4 regions of the Mediterraneibacter torques genome follow, and region 2 is predicted to be linked to each of the others. Evidence: predicted binding sites of a transcription regulator. Region 2 holds the regulator's gene; each other region holds the start of a gene.
The links. Region 2 encodes HrcA, which represses chaperone genes, less so after heat shock. Its sites were predicted from a motif close to TGTTAGCACTCNNNNNNNNNGAGTGCTAACA; they were not measured.

Region 1 (5,428 bases), 800 kb from region 2:
TGCCTCTGCAAGTTTTTCCGAATTACTATTCTTTCTCAGACTCGTACTGATAACAAGAACTTTCTTACTCATAATCCGCCCTCCCAAACACCTAATACACTATCGGTACCGGTATTTCAATTTTCATTTTTTAAAGGTCTGTAGGAAATTCCCACAGACCTTCTATACACTATAATATGGTTAGATACTATTTTTACATCATACCCATTCCGCCTGCACCGCCTGCCGGCATAGCCGGTACATCTTCTTTAATCGTTGCCACAACAGATTCTGTTGTCAAAAGCGTGGATGCAACGCTCGTTGCATTCTGCAAAGCACTTCTTGTCACTTTAGCCGGATCCAGAATTCCTTTGCTTACCATATCAACATATTCTTCCGCATAAGCGTCAAATCCTACTCCCGGATCGGATTCTCTTACTTTATTTACAATCACAGCGCCCTCAAGTCCTGCATTAGCAGCAATCTGATGAAGCGGAGCTTCCAATGCTTTCAGAATGATCTTGGCTCCTGTCTTCTCATCACCTTCCAATTCCTCTGTCAATTTAGCCACTTCTTTTGAAGCATGGATATACGCAGAACCACCGCCTGCAATAATACCTTCTTCTACGGCCGCTCTTGTCGCATTCAGTGCATCTTCCATACGAAGCTTAGCTTCTTTCATCTCCGTTTCTGTTGCAGCGCCGACACGGATAACAGCTACACCGCCTGCAAGTTTTGCAAGTCTTTCCTGCAATTTTTCTTTATCAAACTCAGAAGTCGTCTCCTCGATCGCTTTCTTGATCTGTGCAATTCTGTCTTCAATCGCTTTTTTATCTCCGCATCCATCTACAATAACAGTATTTTCTTTCTGAACTTTTACAGATTTTGCACGGCCAAGCTGATCCATAGTTGTTTCCTTCAGATCAAATCCAAGTTCTTCTGAGATCACCTGTCCGCCTGTCAAAATTGCGATATCCTGAAGCATTTCTTTTCTTCTGTCTCCATAACCCGGAGCTTTTACTGCAACAACATTAAATGTTCCGCGAAGTTTATTTACGATTAATGTTGTGAGAGCCTCTCCTTCAATATCCTCTGCGATAATAAGAAGTCTTGCGCCGGACTGGACAATCTGCTCAAGCACCGGAAGAATATCCTGAATATTAGAAATCTTCTTATCTGTAATCAAAATATACGGATCATCAAGAATCGCTTCCATCTTTTCCATATCTGTTGCCATATATGCAGAAATATATCCTCGATCAAACTGCATTCCTTCTACAAGGTCTAATTCTGTCTGCATAGTTTTGGATTCTTCAATCGTGATGACTCCGTCATTCGATACTTTTTCCATCGCATCCGCAACCATCTGTCCGACTTCCTCATCGCCGGAAGAAACTGCCGCAACTCTCGCGATCTGTTCTTTTCCATTCACCTTGCTGCTCATAGCACGGATCGCTTCAACCGCGTTATCTGTTGCCTTTTTCATACCTTTTCTAAGAACGATCGGATTCGCTCCTGCTTCAAGGTTTTTCATTCCCTCATGTACCATTGCCTGCGCAAGCACTGTTGCCGTTGTTGTTCCATCTCCTGCCACATCGTTCGTCTTAGAAGCAACTTCTCTGATAAGCTGCGCTCCCATATTTTCAAATCCGTCTTCCAATTCGATCTCTTTTGCAATCGTCACACCATCGTTTGTAATAAGCGGCGCTCCGAAAGATTTGTCAAGAACGACATTTCTTCCTTTTGGTCCGAGTGTTACTTTTACTGTATCCGCTAACTGATTTACACCTTTTTCAAGGGCTGTTCTTGCTTCAGATCCGTATTTGATTTCCTTTGCCATCGTTAAACATCTCCTTATTCTTACCTGTGATCATCTGTCTTCTGACTATTTTTACTCTGTTACGATTGCGAGAATATCGCTCTGTTTTACGATAATGTACTCTTCTTTGTCCAGTTCCACGTCTGTTCCTGCGTATTTAGAGTAAATCACTTTATCTCCCACGTTTACCTGCATTACTACTTCTTTTCCATCTATATTTCCGCCCGGTCCTACAGCGATAACTTCTGCTTCCTGCGGTTTTTCTTTTGCCTGTCCCGGCAAAACAATACCGGATTTTGTCGTCTCTTCTGCTTCTAACTGTTTCAAAACAATTTTGTCACCCAACGGTACTAATTTCATTGTAATTCCTCCTTTAAATTTGCCTGTTAGCACTCATTTATTACGAGTGCTAAACTTCATGAATATAAAATAGCACTCTGTTTTCAATTTGTCAACACAGTTTATGAGGTTTTTATAGAAAAAATAACAACAATCACCGGAAGTTCCAAAACGCACATTATAGATCAATCAGCAGTTGACAATATTTCAGTAAGCCCGATCTTTGGCTCATCGCCCATAAATAAACATCCACCCGCCTAGCGGGTGGTTTTTCATTTTCGGGCATAGCCCTAATATTACTAGCCACGCACAAGTGCGTCTTTTATTGGCCTGCCAGCCACGCGCAGGATTACTTGCTACCCGTAAACGGGTCTCGCGGATCGAATAGACTAATCTGATCCATTTCCTTATCTTGTTTTAGCTGGTTGGCTATGTAACTTTTTATTGCTGCCGTGTTCTTCCCTACTGTATCAACATAGTATCCCTTACACCAAAACTCGCGGTTTCGGTATGCAAATTTCATATTTCCGAATCTCTGAAATATCATTAGGCTACTCTTTCCTTTTAAGTATCCCATGAATCCCGAAACGCTCATTTTGGGCGGGATACTCAGAAGTAAATGAATATGATCCGGACATACTTCTCCTTCGATGATTTCAACACCTTTCCATTGGCACAGTGTTCGGATTATTTCACGAATTGCTTCTTTCTTTTCGTTATAAAATACTTTCCTTCGATATTTAGGTGCAAACACTACATGATATTTGCAATTCCATTTTGTATGTGCTAAGCTTTTTACGTCTGTATTTTGTTCTGACATTATACGGTCCTCCTAATGTGTTTTTATTTACGTAACTGGCAGGTCACGTTTTTATTATACACATTAGGAGTTTTTATTTCTGAATACACCGCTAAAGCTTTCACGGAACCACGCGACTATCGCGTGGTTTTCTTGATACAAAAAGACGAAACGCATCTACGCACGTTTCGTCATTTTTCTGCCTTCATATACATTGTAAAAACCATTTTCAATCCGAAGCTTCAAAAACTTTCGGTCATCGCGACAATATCGTTCTTTCACAACCCCTGTGCAATACAAAAGTTCTGTCCTTGTCGAAATATAACATCTGTATTTAGCATCGAGTGAAATTACCGTCAATTCATCTTCTTTCAACTCAAGATAAATGTAATCTTCCTCCGGATCATATTTTTCAACCCTGCACTGCCTTGTCGCTTCATCAAAAATTCCATCTGCCGATATGATTTTTTCCATACGCAGATCTACGGGATTTCCTTCGTACATCGTTCTTCCTCCTGCCTGCCTCTATCTGACTTTCCGCTTTTTAAAAAACTACATACGTTCTTTTTTAATTTTCTCAAGTTCTTCAAAAATATAGTCGTTCAACACTTTTATATAGGTTCCCTTCATACCGGAAGAACGAGATTCAATTACTCCCGCACTTTCAAACTTACGCAGCGCATTCACAATAACCGAACGTGTAATGCCTACTCTGTCAGCTACTTTACTTGCGACAAGAATACCTTCCGTTCCGCCGAGCTCATCAAAAATGTGAATAATCGCTTCTAACTCCGAAAATGACAGTGTACTGATCGCCGATTGCACGATATGTTCTTTTCTTGTTTCTTCCGCACTTTCTTCATTTACAGAACGAAGCATCTCCAAACCGACAACAGCAGTTCCGTATTCGCTCAAAATAATGTCGTCTATCGAATACGTCTTATCTTGCTTATAAATAAATAATGTTCCAAGCCTCTCTCCCGCAATATCAATCGGAGTTACGATTGCCTGGCACCCCTGCACCGCCTCTGCTGAAAATCCAAGTGTCTCCAGATTCACATTTTCTTTTGTAGAAAGAATGCTTAAAAGTCTTTCATTTAACATCTGATCGATATGAGATCCGACAGCCTCTGTGATCAATTCACTGATTTCCTGAACATCCGGGCTTTTACTTACGCCGAGAATCTTCCCCTTTCTGCTTACCACAAGAACATTTGAATCAAGAATTTCGGTCAATACCGCACAAATATCATTAAATACGACCTTACTTGAATTATTGTTATGAAGCAATTTATTAATTTTTCTTGTTTTGTCTAACAGTTGTACGCTCATTATTTCCTCCGTTTGCTTCTTACAAGCCAATAATTGTATACACAAATCCAGATAAATATATAGATAATAATATGTTATCACACAATTTTTCTGATTTCAATACATTTCCGCAGTTTTATTTCTTATTTTTTATTTTTTTTATTTATAATCCGAATGCCTCTGTTTTTGTTTGGTTTCCACTCTATTTCCCGATTGTTTTTACATATCCGCATTTTTCATCTGCACATACGAGTTTATTTCCTTTTTCCAACATGTAACCGCCGCAGTCAGGACACTTTTCTTTCGACGGCTTCTGCCACGACATGAAATCACACTCCGGATTATTTTCACATCCGTAATATTTTCTGCCTTTCTTTGTCTTACGAATCACAACGTCCTTTCCGCATACCGGACAAGGTACGCCTATCTTTTCAAGGTATGGTTTCGTATTTCTGCATTCCGGAAACCCGGGGCATGCCAAAAATTTTCCATGAGGCCCGTACTTGATTACCATGTTTCTTCCACATTCTTCGCAGATCACATCTGTCACTTCATCTTCGATCTTGACACTTTCAAGCTCGATCTCCGCACGTTTTACCGCCTCATCCAGATCCGGATAAAAATTACGGATCACATCTTTCCATGCAACCTTTCCTTCCTCAACCATATCTAAAAGGCCTTCCATATTTGCCGTGAAATTTGCATCCACAATACTTGGGAAAGATTGTTTCATAATATTGTTCACCACTTCCCCAATTTCCGTCAAATATAAATTTTTCGCCTCTTTTGTCACATATCTGCGCCCAAGTATGATTGAAATCGTAGGGGCATACGTACTCGGACGCCCGATTCCAAGTTCCTCCAACGCCTTTACAAGACTGGCTTCTGTATAATGCGCCGGCGGCTGTGTAAAATGCTGTTTTGTATCAAAATCTTCTCTTGTAAATACAGAATCCATACTTAAGTGTCCTACAAGAACATTACTTTCCTCTTTTTCTTCATCAGCTTCTGTATAGACAGATCTAAACCCGTCAAATACACATCTTGATGTCGAAACCGAAAAACGATACTGCCCGGCTGCAATCTTAACCGAAGTAGATTCATATTGCGCCGGCATCATACGGCTTGCCGCAAAACGTTTCCATATCAGTTGATACAAACGGAACTGATCTCTTGTGAGA
Region 2 (5,428 bases):
ATGACCTTGATGTGATCCCGGTGATCAATAAGATCGATCTTCCGAGTGCAGATCCGGAGAGGGTGAAAGAAGAAATTGAGGATGTGATCGGTATTGAAGCGGAAGATGCCCCGCTTATTTCAGCTAAGACAGGACAAAATATCCATGACGTATTGGAGCAGATCGTGAAAAAAGTTCCTGCGCCTCAGGGAGATCCAAAGGCTCCGTTAAAAGCGCTGATCTTTGACTCCGTCTATGATTCTTACAAAGGGGTCATTGTATTTTGCAGGATAAAGGAAGGAACGGTGAAGAAAGGAACTCCGATGCTTATGATGGCGACAGGCGCTCAGGCAGATGTTGTGGAAGTCGGAACTTTCGGAGCGGGAAGATTTATACCATGTGAAGAGTTGAGCGCCGGAATGGTCGGATATATTACTGCCAGCCTGAAGAATGTAAAAGAGACGCGGGTGGGCGATACAGTGACTGATGCGTCAAGACCGTGTGACTCGCCTTTGCCGGGATATAAAAAAGTAAATCCGATGGTATACTGCGGACTTTATCCGGCAGACGGAGCAAAGTATCCGGATCTTCGAGACGCTCTTGAAAAATTACAGCTCAACGATGCGGCGCTGCAATTTGAAGCGGAAACATCGGTCGCTCTTGGGTTTGGATTCCGCTGCGGATTTCTCGGACTTCTTCACCTTGAGATTATCCAGGAACGTTTGGAGAGGGAATATAATTTGGATCTCGTAACAACGGCGCCGAGTGTAATTTACAAAATCCATAAAACAAACGGAGAAGTGATCGATCTGACAAATCCGACGAATATGCCGGATCCGGCGGAGATTGATTATATGGAAGAACCTATGGTAAAAGCGGAGATCATGGTTACATCGGAATATATCGGTGCGATCATGGATCTTTGTCAGGAACGCAGAGGCATTTATCAGGGAATGGAATATATCGAGGAAAAACGTGCCGTATTGAATTATCATCTTCCGCTGAATGAAATCATCTATGACTTTTTCGATGCATTGAAGTCAAGATCAAGAGGATATGCGTCATTTGATTATGAGATGATGGGATATCAGAAATCTGAACTTGTGAAGCTTGATATTCTTATTAATAAAGAAGAAGTGGATGCATTGTCGTTTATTGTATTTGCAGGAAGCGCTTATGACCGCGGAAGAAAAATGTGCGCGAAATTAAAAGAAGAAATTCCGAGACAGCTTTTTGAGATTCCGATACAGGCGGCAGTCGGAAGTAAGATCATCGCTCGTGAAACAGTAAAGGCAATGAGAAAAGATGTGTTGGCAAAATGTTATGGCGGTGATATTTCACGTAAGAGAAAACTGCTTGAAAAGCAGAAAGAGGGAAAGAAAAGAATGCGTCAGGTCGGCAGCGTAGAGATACCGCAGAAAGCATTTATGAGCGTACTGAAGTTGGATGACGAGTGATTTTTGTTGTCGATGTATAAGTGAAAAAGTGATGTTTAAAACATCTTAAAGAGGTAAAGGAAAATATGAAAAAAGAACTGGAACTGTATGTGCATATTCCTTTTTGCGTAAAGAAATGTGCGTATTGTGATTTCCTTTCGTTTTCTGCAAAGCAAGAGGAGGTTTCTGCTTATGTGGAAGCTCTTGCGGAGGAGATAAAAGGAAAAAAAGAACAGTTTTCGGATTATTGCGTGACAACGATTTTTTTAGGCGGTGGAACTCCTTCTATATTAGAGGGAGTATACACTGCCTCTATTTTTCGTGCTTTGCGGGAAAGTTTCGATATTGCGGAGAATGCGGAAATAACGATGGAAGTAAATCCCGGAACTGTGTCGGAAGAAAAGATAAACATGTGGAAAACATGCGGAGTGAACCGGTTAAGTATCGGTCTTCAATCGGTCGATGACGGAGAACTGAAAATGCTTGGACGTATCCATACATATGATGAATTTCTCACTACATGGAAGATGGTAAGAAAAGCAGGATTTCATAACGTTAATATCGATTTGATCTCGGCGATTCCCGGGCAGACAAAAAAGAGCTGGGAAACAACGCTTCGCACAGTTGCGCAGTTACAGCCGGAACATATTTCCGCATATAGTTTAATTATAGAAGAAGGAACTGTTTTCGGTACGATTTACGGGGAGGATGGGGAGCGGATATGCCAAAAAGAACTGTTGTCCCGCGAGAGTAGTATGCCGGAAGTATCAGATAAAGACGGTAATATAAGAAAAGACAGACAGATACTTCCGCTTCCCGATGAAGATACAGAACGGGCGATTTATGAAATAACAGAGAAGATCCTTCGGGAATACGGGTATGAGAGATATGAGATTTCAAATTATGCAAAACCGGGATATGAGTGCAGGCATAATTTAGGGTATTGGGAGCGAAGAGAATATCTCGGACTGGGACTGGGGGCGTCCTCTCTGATTGCCGAACACCGATTCTGCAATACAGATAAAATGGATGTTTATATAAGACTGAATAAGACTGTAGATCCGGACGGCAAAAAAGAAGAGAGTAAAAAAGCGGTATGGGAAAAAGCAGAAGAAGTAAGTGTACTGTCAGTGCAAGAGCAAATGGAAGAATTCATGTTTCTCGGACTGCGGAAAACAGATGGAGTGTCGGAAAAAAGTTTTTTTGAAACATTCGGGGTGCAAATAGATACGGTTTACGGAGAAACGATCGGAAAACTTGAAAAAGAACGTCTTTTGATAAAAGAAAAAGGGCAGATCCGCCTGACAGAGCGGGGAGTTGATATAAGCAACTATGTAATGAGTGAGTTTTTGTTTTGAAAAAGCGGATGCTGTGATTCTGCCTCTTTCGGATAATAGGAAATTCAGATAGAAGACATCGTTTCGGATGTACAGAAATAAATAAAAAAATAATAAACACTGTTGACAAAAGGAAAATGCAGTGCTATCTTAATATACGAAAGGTGTTAGCACTCGAAAGAAAAGAGTGCTAATAGCGAGAGAGGAGGAAAAGCTGTGGCGGTCGATACGTCGTTAAGTGAAAGAAAACTTACTATATTAAAAGCGATCATACAGAATTACCTTGAGACCGGAGAACCGGTTGGCTCGCGGACACTTTCTAAATATACAGATCTGAATTTAAGTTCCGCGACGATCAGGAACGAGATGGCAGATCTTGAAGATCTCGGTTATATTTTTCAGCCGCATACGTCGGCGGGAAGGATTCCTTCGGATAAAGGATATCGGCTTTATGTTGATATGCTGATGGAAGAAAAAGAACAAGAGATTGCAAAAAGAGAAAGCGCGATGTTGGAGAAAACCGATAAGGTTGAGAAAGTATTACAGCAGGCAGCAAGAGTTTTGGCGACGAATACGAATTATGCGACGATGGTATCGTCTCCGATTAACAATCGGAATACGCTGAAATTTATTCAGCTTTCTCAAGTTGATGCAGAACAGATCGTAGCGGTTATCGTACTTGGCGGTAATGTAATCAAGAATAAGATCATCGAAGTAGGGGAAATGTTAAGTAATGAGAATCTTCTGAAGTTAAATATGCTTCTTAATACTACATTGAACGGACTTCCGATCGATCAGATCACACTTGGATTGATCGCAAGGCTGAAAGAGCAGGCAGGCATTCACAGTGAGGTTGTCGCTCATGTACTGGATGCGGTGGCAGAGACGATCCATGTAGAAGAAGATATGAAGATTTATACAAGCGGAGCTACGAACATCTTTAAGTATCCGGAGTTGAGCGATAAGCAAAGCGCACAGGAGATCATCAGTGCATTTGAAGAGAAGCAGCAGCTCGCCGATCTTGTGACAGAGACACTGGCAAGTGAGGATAGTCACGGAATACAGGTTTATATCGGAGATGAGACTCCGGTTAAAACAATGAAGGACTGCAGTGTCGTGACAGCGACGTATGAACTTGGCGAAGGCATGAAAGGAACGATCGGCATTATCGGACCGAAACGGATGGATTATGAACATGTCATGAAGACGCTGAAAATTCTGCAGGGAGAGTTGGATGCGATTTATAATAAAGATCCAAAAGGATAGAAAGGTGGAAAGCCGGTGGGTGACAAGATGAGCAAAGAAGATATGATAAAAGAAGCTGTCGAGGAAGCAAAGGCAGAAGCGGCAAAGATGGAAGACGAAGCGGCTGCAGATGAGCAGGACGAGGCGGCAGAGACGAAAGGATCTGTTGAGGAGGAAGCTTCAAAAGAGACGGAAGAGTCTCAGGATACAAAAGATACAGAATCAAAAGAAAAGAAAAAGTTTTTCGCAAAGAAAGAAAAAAAAGATAAAAAAGACGAGAAGATTGAAGAATTGACTGATCGTCTCACCCGTCAAATGGCAGAGTTTGATAACTTCCGCAAGCGTACAGAGAGAGAAAAATCTCAAATGTATGAAATCGGAGCGAAAGATATCATAGAAAAAATTCTTCCGGTTATCGATAATTTTGAACGTGGTCTTGCAGCCGTGCCGGAGGAAAGTAAGGAAGATCCTTTTGTAGAAGGAATGGAAAAAATCTACAAACAGATCATGACGACTTTGGAAGGGGTCGGTGTAAAACCGATCGAAGCGGTAGGCCAGGAATTTAATCCTGATTTCCATAATGCGGTTATGCATGTGGAAGATGAGGAAGCGGGTGAAAACATCATCACGGAAGAATTTCAAAAAGGCTATATGTATCATGACAGCGTCGTAAGACACAGTATGGTAAAAGTAGCAAATTAGTAGAAAAGCAACTTTATTTCAGAATAATAAAAAGCGATAAGAAGCAGGAGGAAAAAATCATGGGAAAAATAATCGGTATTGACCTTGGTACAACAAACAGTTGCGTAGCTGTTATGGAAGGCGGACAGCCGACAGTGATCGCAAACACAGAAGGCGCAAGAACAACGCCGTCAGTCGTAGCGTTTACAAAGACAGGAGAGCGTCTCGTAGGAGAGCCGGCAAAACGTCAGGCAGTTACAAACGCAGACAAAACAATTTCTTCTATCAAAAGAGAGATGGGAAGCGATTTTAAAGTGACGATCGATGAGAAAAAATATTCTCCTCAGGAAATTTCCGCAATGATCCTTCAGAAATTGAAAGCGGATGCAGAAGGTTATTTGGGAGAAAAAGTAACGGAAGCTGTTATTACAGTTCCGGCATACTTCAACGACGCGCAGCGTCAGGCTACAAAAGATGCAGGAAAGATCGCAGGTCTTGATGTAAAACGTATCATCAACGAGCCTACGGCAGCGGCTCTTGCTTACGGCCTGGACAATGAGAAAGAGCAGAAAATCATGGTATACGACCTTGGAGGTGGTACGTTTGACGTTTCCATTATCGAGATCGGCGACGGCGTGATCGAAGTTCTCTCAACAGCAGGAGATAACCGTCTTGGCGGTGATGACTTTGACCAGAAGATTACAGATTATATGCTGGCAGATTTTAAGGCAAAAGAAGGCGTTGACCTTT
Region 3 (5,428 bases), 450 kb from region 2:
AAACTTTTCTTTCAGACTCCGTTCCCCGGCGCCTTCTTCTCCGTCTTTTTTTTCAAGCAGTTCGATTTTTTTCTCAATCGCCGCAATATCTCCTTTTTCTTCTCCGTGAATATATTCCAGTCCTGCCGATGTGTCCGCTTTCTTATAAAAAAGTCCCCGCACGCCCTGCACGATCAGCACAATGACAAGCGCTGCCGCAAGAACACATACCGCAAGAACGATCTTCCTTTTTGTTTTCTGTTTTATTTTCTTCATTTATATTGTTTCCCCATTATAATACTCATTTTATTTTACAAATAAAAATAACCCAAGATAATAATACTTTTTTTAGATTAAAAAGTCAATGACGGCACATCCGTTTCGTGGTACAATCAGTATGACCCTGTCATATCAAAAACATGGCAGGTAAAATGAACAAATATACAATGATAAGGAGTCTTTCCATGATCGCATTTTCATTGACAAATATAAAAGATTTCATGTCGCACCTTCTGTTAAATGAAACATTTGATCATTTTTCATTTATCGAAGGAGAGATCACAACATTCAATACATTTCACATTGACGGCTTTATCAAAAAAGAGTTCTTTGACTCTAACTCCGTCCTTCCCGAATACTCTTATTGGAAAAATGTAAGAAACTTCTGCTTTTCCCTCATCAAAGGAAAACGGACTCCTCTTGCCTTCCAATTCGTATTCAGCCTTGCTCCGAAGAACATCGAAACGCTCCTCTTGCAAAACGATCTTTCCGTTCAGGCGGACGCTGTGCAGGGACTCTATCTGAACATCCGCTACAACGGAGAAACATTGACATGTATTACCGGAACTTCCTTCAAGACTTTTACGATGGATAAAACATTAGAACATGCATGGGATGAAATGACTGAAAATTTCTTTAAGAAAAAAGGGATTGATTTTGAATTACTAAATTGACAGAAATAAAAAACGGTTTTAATTTAGCAGCCTGTATAAAAAACTATACAGGCTGCCTTTATCATTATCATTTTATTTTGTGAGTAAAAGCATGATCTCGTTGCTTCTTTGTACAAACGCCGTCATTTCTTCCGGGCTTAAAGGCTTATGAGCAAGCATTGCAAGATCATAAAGCTGTTTACAGATGACAGTTACATTCTCGCTTTCTTTGTTCTCTGTCAGGAACTTCACAAGCGGATGGTTTGCGTTGAGTACAAGTGTCGCCTTGCTGCCGAACATAGCCGAATCCATTCCGCTCATACCGTACATCTTCATCATCTCTTCCATACGGCGGTTTTCTTCTGACAAAACAGCCATAGACGCCACTTTATCGTCTTTAAGCTTTTCCACTTTCACATCGAGCTTATCGTCATTTAGTTCTTTTCGGAAGATTTCCACGAGACTGTCTGCCATTTTTCCGAAAGATTCTTTCTCGTCTTCTGCAACTTCATCTTTCAAAGACTCATGTACATCGGCATCGATTCTTAAAAATCTGACGTCTTCATGTTTCTGTTCCAGATAAGTCACAAACGCAGAATCAATATTATGTGTCAGTACGATCGCGTCTTGTCCCTGTGCCTTGAACATATTGATGTATTGGCTCTGCTGAACTTCGTCTGTCACATAGTAAACCGACGTTTTCTCAGGCTCTTTATCCTGATCGTCCGTATCTGTCTGCACATCTGTTTCCGCTGCCGCCTCTTCGGCTGTCTCTTCTTCTGTTCCTGCAGCTTTACTTTCATTTATAATATCTTCTAATGTCAGATATTTGTGATCCAGGTTTTTGTAGATCATCGAATCTTTCATCTTCTCGCCGAATTTTTCATCTTTCAGACATCCGAATTTGATAAACGGACTGATGTCATCCCAGTATTTCTCATAATTCTCTCTGTCTGTCTTAAACATTCCCGTCAGCTTATCCGCCACTTTCTTAGAAATGTAATCGGCAACTTTATTGACGAATCCATCGTTTTGCAGGGCGCTTCTTGATACATTAAGCGGCAGATCCGGACAGTCGATCACACCTTTGAGAACCATAAGGAACTCCGGAATCACTTCCTTGATATTGTCCGCGATAAAAACTTGATTGTTGTACAGCTTGATCGTTCCTTCGATAGATTCATATTCCGTATTGATCTTCGGAAAATACAAAATTCCTTTTAAGTTAAACGGGTAATCCATATTCAAATGGATCCAGAACAAAGGCTCTTTATAATCCATGAACACTTTGCGGTAAAAATCAATGTATTCTTCCTTTGTGCACTCGCTCGGACTCTTGCTCCACAGCGGATGAGTATCGCTCAAAGAAACAGGGCGTTTCACGATCTTCGCTTTCTTTTTCGGTTCTCCTTCTTCGCCTTCTTTTACTTCTTCCGTAATATGCTCTACGACTTCGTCTGTGTCAAGCACATCCTCCTCATCGATCGTTTCATACTCCGGCTGCGCATTTGCTTTGGAAAGGAAGATTTCAACAGGCATAAAAGAACAATATTTTTCAATCACTTCTCTTGCGCGGTATTCATTTGCAAACGCAAGACTGTCTTCATTTAAAAACAGTGTGATCTCTGTTCCGACCGTCTCTTTATTTCCTTCCTGCATCTCATATTCCGTACCTCCCTGACTTGCCCAGTGTACGGCAGATGCGCCTTCTTTATAAGACAATGTGTCGATCTGAACTTCATCCGCCACCATAAACGCAGAATAAAATCCAAGTCCGAAATGACCGATCATATCGTCTTCTGTCGTTTTATCTTTATATTTTTCAAGAAACTGTGTCGCTCCCGAAAATGCGATCTGCGTAATGTACTCTTCTACCTCTTCGGCTGTCATACCAAGACCGTTATCGATAAATTTCATTGTCTTTTCTTCCGGATTGACAATTACTTCGATCTTTGCCTTATAATCTTCGGGAAGTTCATATTCTCCCATCATATCAAGCTTTTTCAGCTTCGTAACCGCATCGCAGCCATTTGATATAAGTTCCCTCACAAAAATATCATGATCCGAATACACCCATTTCTTTATAATCGGAAATATATTTTCGCTGTCGATCGATAATGTTCCTTTTTTCACTGCCATTGTAAACACTCCTTATCTTTTTTTGATTTTATGACTTACGCATCTCCCGGTATACTTTATATACATCGGCTTCATGCGATCTGTTTTTTATGTCTAACAGACATTCTAGTACGGCAATATTTAAAAGTCAATAGAAAATCAGCACTCTTTTGTGTTGAGTGCTAATAATTAATATTATTTTTAGAAAGTTGCGGAAAATATGTTATTTGTACTATAATATTTGATAAAAAAAGAAGGGGGAATATTTCTCATGGATCAGACATCTTCAGACAATCGAACGGATCAACCGTTTACAATCCGCAAGGCAGAAACTAACGAGGATCTTCAAGAGATCGCCGCTTTGGCAGATGTGATCTGGCATGAACATTTCACGCCGATCATCGGCAAAGAGCAGGTAGAATATATGCTGTCACGTTTTCAGTCTTATCCGGCTTTACAAGATCAGGTTCTTACCGGATACGAATACTACCGGCTTCTCGGCAACCGAAAACTGTGCGGATATATGGCGATCAGGCAGGATCAGGACGGAAGGATGTTTTTGAGCAAACTGTACATTGCCAAACAATACCGCGGCAGACATTTAGCCGCATTTTTGTTTGATTTTCTAAAAAATTTATGTCGGCAGCGAAATTGTTCCGCCATTTGGCTGACATGTAATAAGCACAACGATCACTCTCTGAACGTATACCGTCACTTTGGTTTTCAGACGATCGACGCTCAGAAAAATGATATCGGAAACGGCTTTTTCATGGATGATTACATTATGGAATATCGGCTGTAAATACTGTGACATAACAATCCCCTTAAACAGGTTTTCGTTTCCTTGCCTGCCTAAGGGGAATATGTCAGCATCTTTACTTTTCTTTTTTGCCTTTACAGCTTATACTGTCTCCGGTTCGTCATATGTTTCTCCGAACAATTCTACAGTCACCTTTTTCATTCTCTGCTCTTCAAGCGGACGATCGCTGTAATCTGTTGCGGTTTCTGCGATCTTATTTACAATATCCATTCCTTCCGTGATCTTTCCAAACGCCGCATAAGCGCCGTCCAGATGCGGTGATTTTTCATGCATGATAAAAAACTGGCTTCCCGCAGAATCAGGATGCATTGCACGAGCCATGGAAAGAACTCCCGGATCATGTGCAAGATCGTTTTGGAAACCGTTCTGTGCAAACTCGCCTTTGATCGCGTATCCCGGACCACCCATTCCGTTTCCGTTCGGACATCCGCCCTGGATCATAAATCCGCGGATCACACGGTGAAAGATCAGACCGTCGTAAAATCCTTTATTAATCAATGAAATAAAGTTATTTACCGTATTCGGCGCAATCTCGGGATAAAGCTCCGCTTTCATGATATCGCCGTTTTCCATCTCAAATGTAACGATTGGATTTGCCATAATTTTATTCCTCTTTTCTTTACTGTTTTCATCGCTTATAACAGTGCTATTGTATCTGATTTCTCATTTTTCGTCAACATGTACACTTTCCGCCGCTTTTTTTAGTCACTCATGACATTGTTCTGTTTCTGGCTTACGGTTATACTTATCTCATAAGAAAAATCCAGAAAAACAAGTTTATTTTTAGGAGGAACATAAAATGGCAAGTTTATCACTTAAAGGCGTTCAGAAAATTTATCCGAACGGATTCCATGCAGTAAAAGATTTCAACCTCGAAATCGCAGATAAAGAATTCATCATCTTCGTCGGTCCGTCCGGATGCGGTAAATCTACAACACTTCGTATGATCGCAGGTTTGGAAGATATTTCCGACGGAGTATTCAAAATCGACGGAAAAGTTATGAACGACGTAGAACCGAAAGACCGTGATATCGCAATGGTATTCCAGAACTACGCATTGTATCCGCACATGACAGTATATGATAATATGGCGTTTGGTCTGAAACTTCGTAAAGTACCGAAAGCAGAAATCGACAAAAAAGTCCGTGAAGCGGCAAGAATCCTTGACCTTGACAAACTGCTCGACCGGAAGCCGAAGGCTCTTTCGGGAGGACAAAGACAGCGTGTTGCCATGGGACGTGCCATTGTTCGTAATCCGAAAGTATTCCTTATGGACGAACCTCTTTCCAACCTTGACGCAAAACTGAGAGTCCAGATGCGTATCGAGATTTCAAAACTTCACGAAAACCTCGGCGCAACGATCATCTATGTAACACATGACCAGACAGAAGCCATGACTCTCGGAACGAGAATCGTCGTTATGAAAGACGGAGTCGTTCAGCAGGTCGATACACCGCAGAACCTTTACAATACACCGTGCAACCTGTTCGTTGCAGGATTTATCGGATCTCCTCAGATGAACTTTATGGATGCCGTATGCTCTGTAAAAGGTGATGATGTAACATTGACTGTAGGAAAA
Region 4 (5,428 bases), 460 kb from region 2:
GATGAAGTTGCCCGTTATAAAAAGTATGACGAAACGGGATGTCCTCAAAACGGCAGTTATGCGGACATATTTGAAGAAGAGTACCGTAACATTATAGAGAATATGAAGTATGGACCGGGAGATGAAAAGTATCGGGATTACATAGAAATGATCCCTGTCGAAAAAACTCATGCCGGATATTTTTCAATAGACAGAAAAGGGCATGTAGTCGACAGTAAAGGGAAAGGAAAAGAAATGATGTCAGACGATCAGGATGCTTATGATCTGATCATGAAAAATAAAGAACTGCTTTTGGAGTGTGACCCGAAACAGTCTCCTGTTCGATTCATTTTTTCTCATTCAGCACTTCGGGAAGGATGGGATAATCCGAATGTATTTCAGATTTGTACGTTAAAAAACGGAGGAAGCGAAGTACGAAAACGGCAGGAAGTCGGAAGAGGGCTTCGTCTGTGTGTCAATGGAGACGGACAGAGAATGGACAGAAGTTTTCTGGGGCAGGACGTTCACAGAGTGAATACGTTGACCGTGATCGCAAGCGAAAGCTATGAAAGTTTTGTGAAGGGCCTGCAAAGTGAAATTGCAGAAGATGTTTTCGGTAAACAGAGTCGGAAGGCCGACGTCTGTCGCGATATAGAAGTAATCATACCCGAGAATGCAAGAAGCCGTCGAGTAGAACTAAAAGTCGATCAGGAAAAGCTAAATGGAGAAGAATTCAGCGCATTGTGGTCAAATATTTGCCTGAAATCGACATATACCGTAAATTTTGATACGGAAAAATTAGTAGAAGATGCGGTGAAAATATTAAACAGAGAACTGCATATACAAGATATGCGATTTAAAGGCAAGAATGAGGCGGCAAAAAGCGTCGTGAAATATGATCTTGCGGGGAAACTTGCCGATATGACAGGGCTGAAAAGGAAAACAGTGATCGAAATATTGAGCAGAGTCGAAAGTTCTGTTTTTCAACAGTTTCAAGAAAGTCCGGAAGAATTTATCGCTCAGGCAGAAAGATTGATCTTAAATGTGAAAGAAACAGCGATTTCGGAAAATATCATATATCATACGTCAGACGAAAAATATACAAAAGATATTTTTACACAGCAGACGATTCAGGGAAAACAGGGAGTGGACGCAATGAAAGTCGGGAAGCATTTGTATGATTATGTGAAATACCGATCCGGCGCAGAAAAGGAATTTATCGAACGGCTGGAAGCATCAAAAGAGGTTGCGGTATATGTAAAACTTCCGGAACAATTTTATATCTCCACTCCTGCAGGACGTTATATGCCGAAATGGGCGATCGCTTTGTACCGGGAAACGAAAGGAAAACGTTTCTTTGTTGTTGGGAAAAAAGCCGGAAAAGATAAAGACTCTAATCAGTCAAAAATAGCGGAAAACATCAAGATATGCTGCGCCTCTAAGCACTTAACGGAGATCAGCGCAGGAAAGGTCGTTTTTAAAACGACGGAGGAATACACGGATTTTATGGATTTATCGCATTTCATCAAAAATTGTCAATATACAAGAAATAGTGTCAAATAACCTTATTATTCTATATTTGTATATATCAAAAGCAATATTTCGCTTTGTAAAAGAAACTTTGCTAAGATGTAAAGGAGTTTTGATAGATTTCTAACGGAAAAAATAATATAATGATGTCTGAAAGGAGGACAGATTTGAAATGAATATAGGAGAACAAATAAACAATCTGCGCAAACAACATGGTTTAAGTCAAGATGATTTTGCAAATTTATTTAATGTTTCCAGACAGACTATTTCTAATTGGGAGAATGGTAAAAGTTATCCGGATTTAGAGATGATTATAAAAGTAAGTGATTATTTCAAAATCTCTATTGATGAATTATTAAAAAATGATGTTCAGACTGTAAAAAAAATTGATAATGAAAAAAAGGCAAAAAAGAAGTATCTTATACTATTGCTAGTTTTATGTTTTTTAGGAACTGTTATTATCTGGGGATTATACAGTAAATATCAAGATAGCATAGAAGTTGATTTCACAATGGAAAAGCATGAAACTTATAAAAGCAATGAAACAAAAGAACCGTCTATGAATATTGCAAACGGATATTTTTCAGTCCCTAAAGACGAAAAACTTGATATACAAGTAAAAGGGACTGTTGACAACGGTAAACTTCATATTACCATTGCAGATAAAGACAATAAGATTTATTATCAATTAGATGGTCAAGAGTTGAATGATTTACAAACTTTATATTTTGAAAAAGGTTCCTATATTATTCAAATCGTTGCTGATGATTATACAGAAGACATTATAAGTCTTAACTATAATGTTAAAATAGAAAATTAACGGTAAATCTTAACGGGAAATCATCAGTCATAATAAAATGAAAAAAATTATTTCGGGAAGTACATTAAAAATACTGGCAATGATTTTTATGGTAATAGACCATTTTGGTCAAGTGGTGTTAAAAAATGGAATTATCCTACATGCTCCATATTCTATGTTTACAGATGAGCAGTTCGATATGTTAATGTCCACAGTTAATATTTGTCATATTTTAGGCAGAATTGCATTCCCTGTCTTCTGTTTTTTGTTAGTAGAGGGATTTTTTCATACACATAATCTCAAGAAATATATTTTAAACTTAGGAATTTTTGCACTTATTTCCGAGCCTGTTTATGATTTAGCTTGTGCAGGAACTTTATTCAGTTTGGGACAGCAAAATGTGCTATTTACGCTGTTATTAGGGTTGATCATCTTAACAATTATAAAAAGATCCCACAAAAATGTAATAATCTCTTTTGCAGCAATAGTAGTCGGGGCGTACATTTCATATATTTGCAATTTAGACGGGTGGTATTATGGAATAGCCTTAATCAGTGTATTTTATCTTTTTTATGATATGCCAGCATTAAAATATACTGCTTCTATTTTAGTTATGTATATTTGTGGATTGAATTTTACAATAAGTGGATTTATTGACCCTTATTTTTTAACTGCTGCAACATCTTTATTGTTTATTTCAATGTATAATGGTGAGCGTGGAATGAAAATGAAATATTTCTTCTATATTTTTTATCCTGGCCATTTGTTCATATTTTATCTTGTAAGTTTAATACTTTGACCATACTGATAGCGACTGGTGCTTGTGTACCGGTCGTTTTTCTGTATTCCGTTGTCGATATAAAATTAATCGTCAGTCGGTGAGTAGGTCGGCATATAGTGGCTCAGCATGGCAACTTTTGGTTCGTAGCTGACAAGGATTGAAAATGAGATTATAAGACTAGATAATATGGTGTTAAATGCTTGATACCATAAAAAGAAAAATTGGTGTCAAATTGGTGTCAAAACAGAAAAAATCACAATTTCAAAAGAAATAAGATACTGCGAACCATTGATTTTAAAGGGTTTGCAAAAAAATAACAAAAATATTAGCACTCAACCCTTGACAGTGCTAACAACAGATGCTATATTCCTAGTAGAACACGAAAATAAAGGAGGGATTAGCATGAATATAAACAGATTTACACAGAATTCCATTCAGGCGGTGCAAAATTGTGAGAAGATCGCCGCAGATAACGGAAATCAGGAATTGGCGCAGGAACATTTATTGTATGCGCTGCTTACACAAGATGACAGTCTGATCTTAAAATTGTTTGAAAAGATGAATATACAAGGTCAGCTTTTGATAAACCGGGTAGATCAGGCGATCGGAAAGCGTCCGAAAGTTCAGGGCGGTCAGCTTTTCGTAGGGCAGGATCTGAACAATGTGTTGATCCATGCCGAGGACGAGGCGAAACAGATGGGAGACGAATATGTTTCCGTAGAGCACCTTTTCCTTTCCCTGTTAAAATATGCAAGCAAAGAGATGAAACAGATTTATCGTGAATTCGGCATCAGCCGGGAAGGATTTTTACATGCGCTGTCTACTGTCAGAGGCAATCAGAGAGTGACAAGCGACCATCCGGAAGCGACTTATGATACGCTGAATAAGTACGGTCAGGATCTGGTAGAGCGGGCGAGGGATCAAAAACTTGATCCGGTGATCGGCCGTGACGAGGAAATCAGAAATGTGATCCGGATTCTTTCCCGTAAGACGAAAAACAATCCGGTGCTTATCGGTGAACCGGGAGTCGGAAAAACTGCGGTTGTAGAAGGTCTTGCGCAGAGGATCGTCAACGGTGATGTCCCCGAAGGACTGAAAGATAAAACGATATTTTCTCTTGATATGGGTGCTCTTGTCGCAGGAGCAAAGTACCGGGGCGAGTTTGAAGAACGACTGAAAGCAGTTCTCGAAGAAGTGAAAAACAGTGACGGAAAGATCATTCTGTTTATTGATGAGCTGCATACGATTGTCGGAGCGGGAAAGACAGACGGTGCTATGGATGCGGGCAATATGTTGAAACCGATGCTTGCAAGAGGAGAACTTCACTGTATCGGCGCAACGACGCTTGATGAGTACCGTCAGTACATTGAGAAAGATGCGGCTTTGGAACGCCGTTTCCAGCCGGTTTTAGTTGACGAGCCTACAGTAGAAGACGCCATTTCGATTCTGCGTGGTCTGAAAGAACGTTATGAAGTATTTCATGGAGTGAAGATTACAGACAGCGCTCTTGTCGCAGCGGCAATGTTGTCGAACAGATATATTTCGGATCGTTTTTTGCCGGACAAAGCGATAGACCTTGTAGATGAAGCTTGTGCGCTCATTAAGACAGAACTTGATTCGATGCCGACAGAGTTGGACGAATTAAGAAGAAGGATTATGCAGCTTGAGATTGAAGAAGAGGCGCTGAAAAAAGAAGAAGACAGATTAAGCCGTGAACGTCTGGAACATTTACAGGAAGAACTGGCGGGTCTGAAAGAAGAATATGCCGGTGAAAAGGTACAGTGGGAGAATGAAAAGCATTCTGTTGAGCGGGTACAGAAAATTCGTGAAGAGATCGAACATGTGAATAAGGAGATCAGCAAAGCGCAAAGAGAGTATGATCTGAATAAAGCCGCGCAGCTGCAGTATGGTGAACTGCCTCAGCTGCAAAAACAGCTTGAAGAAGAGGAAGAAAAAGTAAGAGAAAAAGAATTGTCTCTTGTTCATGAAGCGGTAACAGACGAAGAAATCGCAAGGATTGTTTCAAGATGGACGGGAATTCCCGTAGCGAAATTAAATGAAAGCGAAAGAAACAAAACACTTCATCTTGCTGATGAACTTCATAAAAGAGTCATAGGTCAGGATGAAGGAGTCGAACTTGTAACAGAGGCGATCATCCGTTCCAAAGCCGGAATCAAAGACCCGAGCAAGCCGATCGGATCGTTCCTCTTCCTCGGACCTACAGGCGTGGGAAAAACAGAACTTGCGAAGGCGTTGGCGCAGAGCCTGTTTGACGATGAGAATAATATGGTGCGGATTGATATGAGCGAATACATGGAGAAATATTCCGTGTCGAGACT

Region 1: the regulator HrcA is predicted to act here: its motif matches at 2,183-2,213, upstream of groES (co-chaperone GroES).
Region 3: the regulator HrcA is predicted to act here: its motif matches at 3,187-3,217, upstream of htpG (molecular chaperone HtpG).
Region 4: the regulator HrcA is predicted to act here: its motif matches at 3,413-3,443, upstream of clpB (ATP-dependent chaperone ClpB).

The regions. Positions count from the first base shown of each region.
Region 1 covers NZ_CP172594.1:480,961-486,388, reverse strand. The annotation lists gene ACH9UM_RS02185 (flavodoxin family protein) at 1-72, opposite strand, end outside; gene groL (chaperonin GroEL) at 194-1,819, opposite strand; gene groES (co-chaperone GroES) at 1,871-2,158, opposite strand; gene tnpA (IS200/IS605 family transposase) at 2,487-2,957, opposite strand; gene ACH9UM_RS02165 (hypothetical protein) at 3,114-3,440, opposite strand; gene codY (GTP-sensing pleiotropic transcriptional regulator CodY) at 3,489-4,268, opposite strand; gene topA (type I DNA topoisomerase) at 4,450-5,428, opposite strand, start outside.
Region 2 covers NZ_CP172594.1:1,279,863-1,285,290, reverse strand. The annotation lists gene lepA (translation elongation factor 4) at 1-1,436, shown strand, start outside; gene hemW (radical SAM family heme chaperone HemW) at 1,502-2,773, shown strand; gene hrcA (heat-inducible transcriptional repressor HrcA) at 2,969-4,018, shown strand; gene grpE (nucleotide exchange factor GrpE) at 4,046-4,699, shown strand; gene dnaK (molecular chaperone DnaK) at 4,759-5,428, shown strand, end outside.
Region 3 covers NZ_CP172594.1:1,724,973-1,730,400, forward strand. The annotation lists gene ACH9UM_RS08100 (GDSL-type esterase/lipase family protein) at 1-255, opposite strand, end outside; gene ACH9UM_RS08105 (DUF5721 family protein) at 444-932, shown strand; gene htpG (molecular chaperone HtpG) at 1,005-3,050, opposite strand; gene ACH9UM_RS08115 (GNAT family N-acetyltransferase) at 3,301-3,831, shown strand; gene ACH9UM_RS08120 (peptidylprolyl isomerase) at 3,931-4,449, opposite strand; gene ACH9UM_RS08125 (ABC transporter ATP-binding protein) at 4,649-5,428, shown strand, end outside.
Region 4 covers NZ_CP172594.1:1,740,769-1,746,196, reverse strand. The annotation lists gene ACH9UM_RS08190 (DEAD/DEAH box helicase family protein) at 1-1,542, shown strand, start outside; gene ACH9UM_RS08185 (helix-turn-helix domain-containing protein) at 1,682-2,329, shown strand; gene ACH9UM_RS08180 (TraX family protein) at 2,367-3,107, shown strand; gene clpB (ATP-dependent chaperone ClpB) at 3,492-5,428, shown strand, end outside.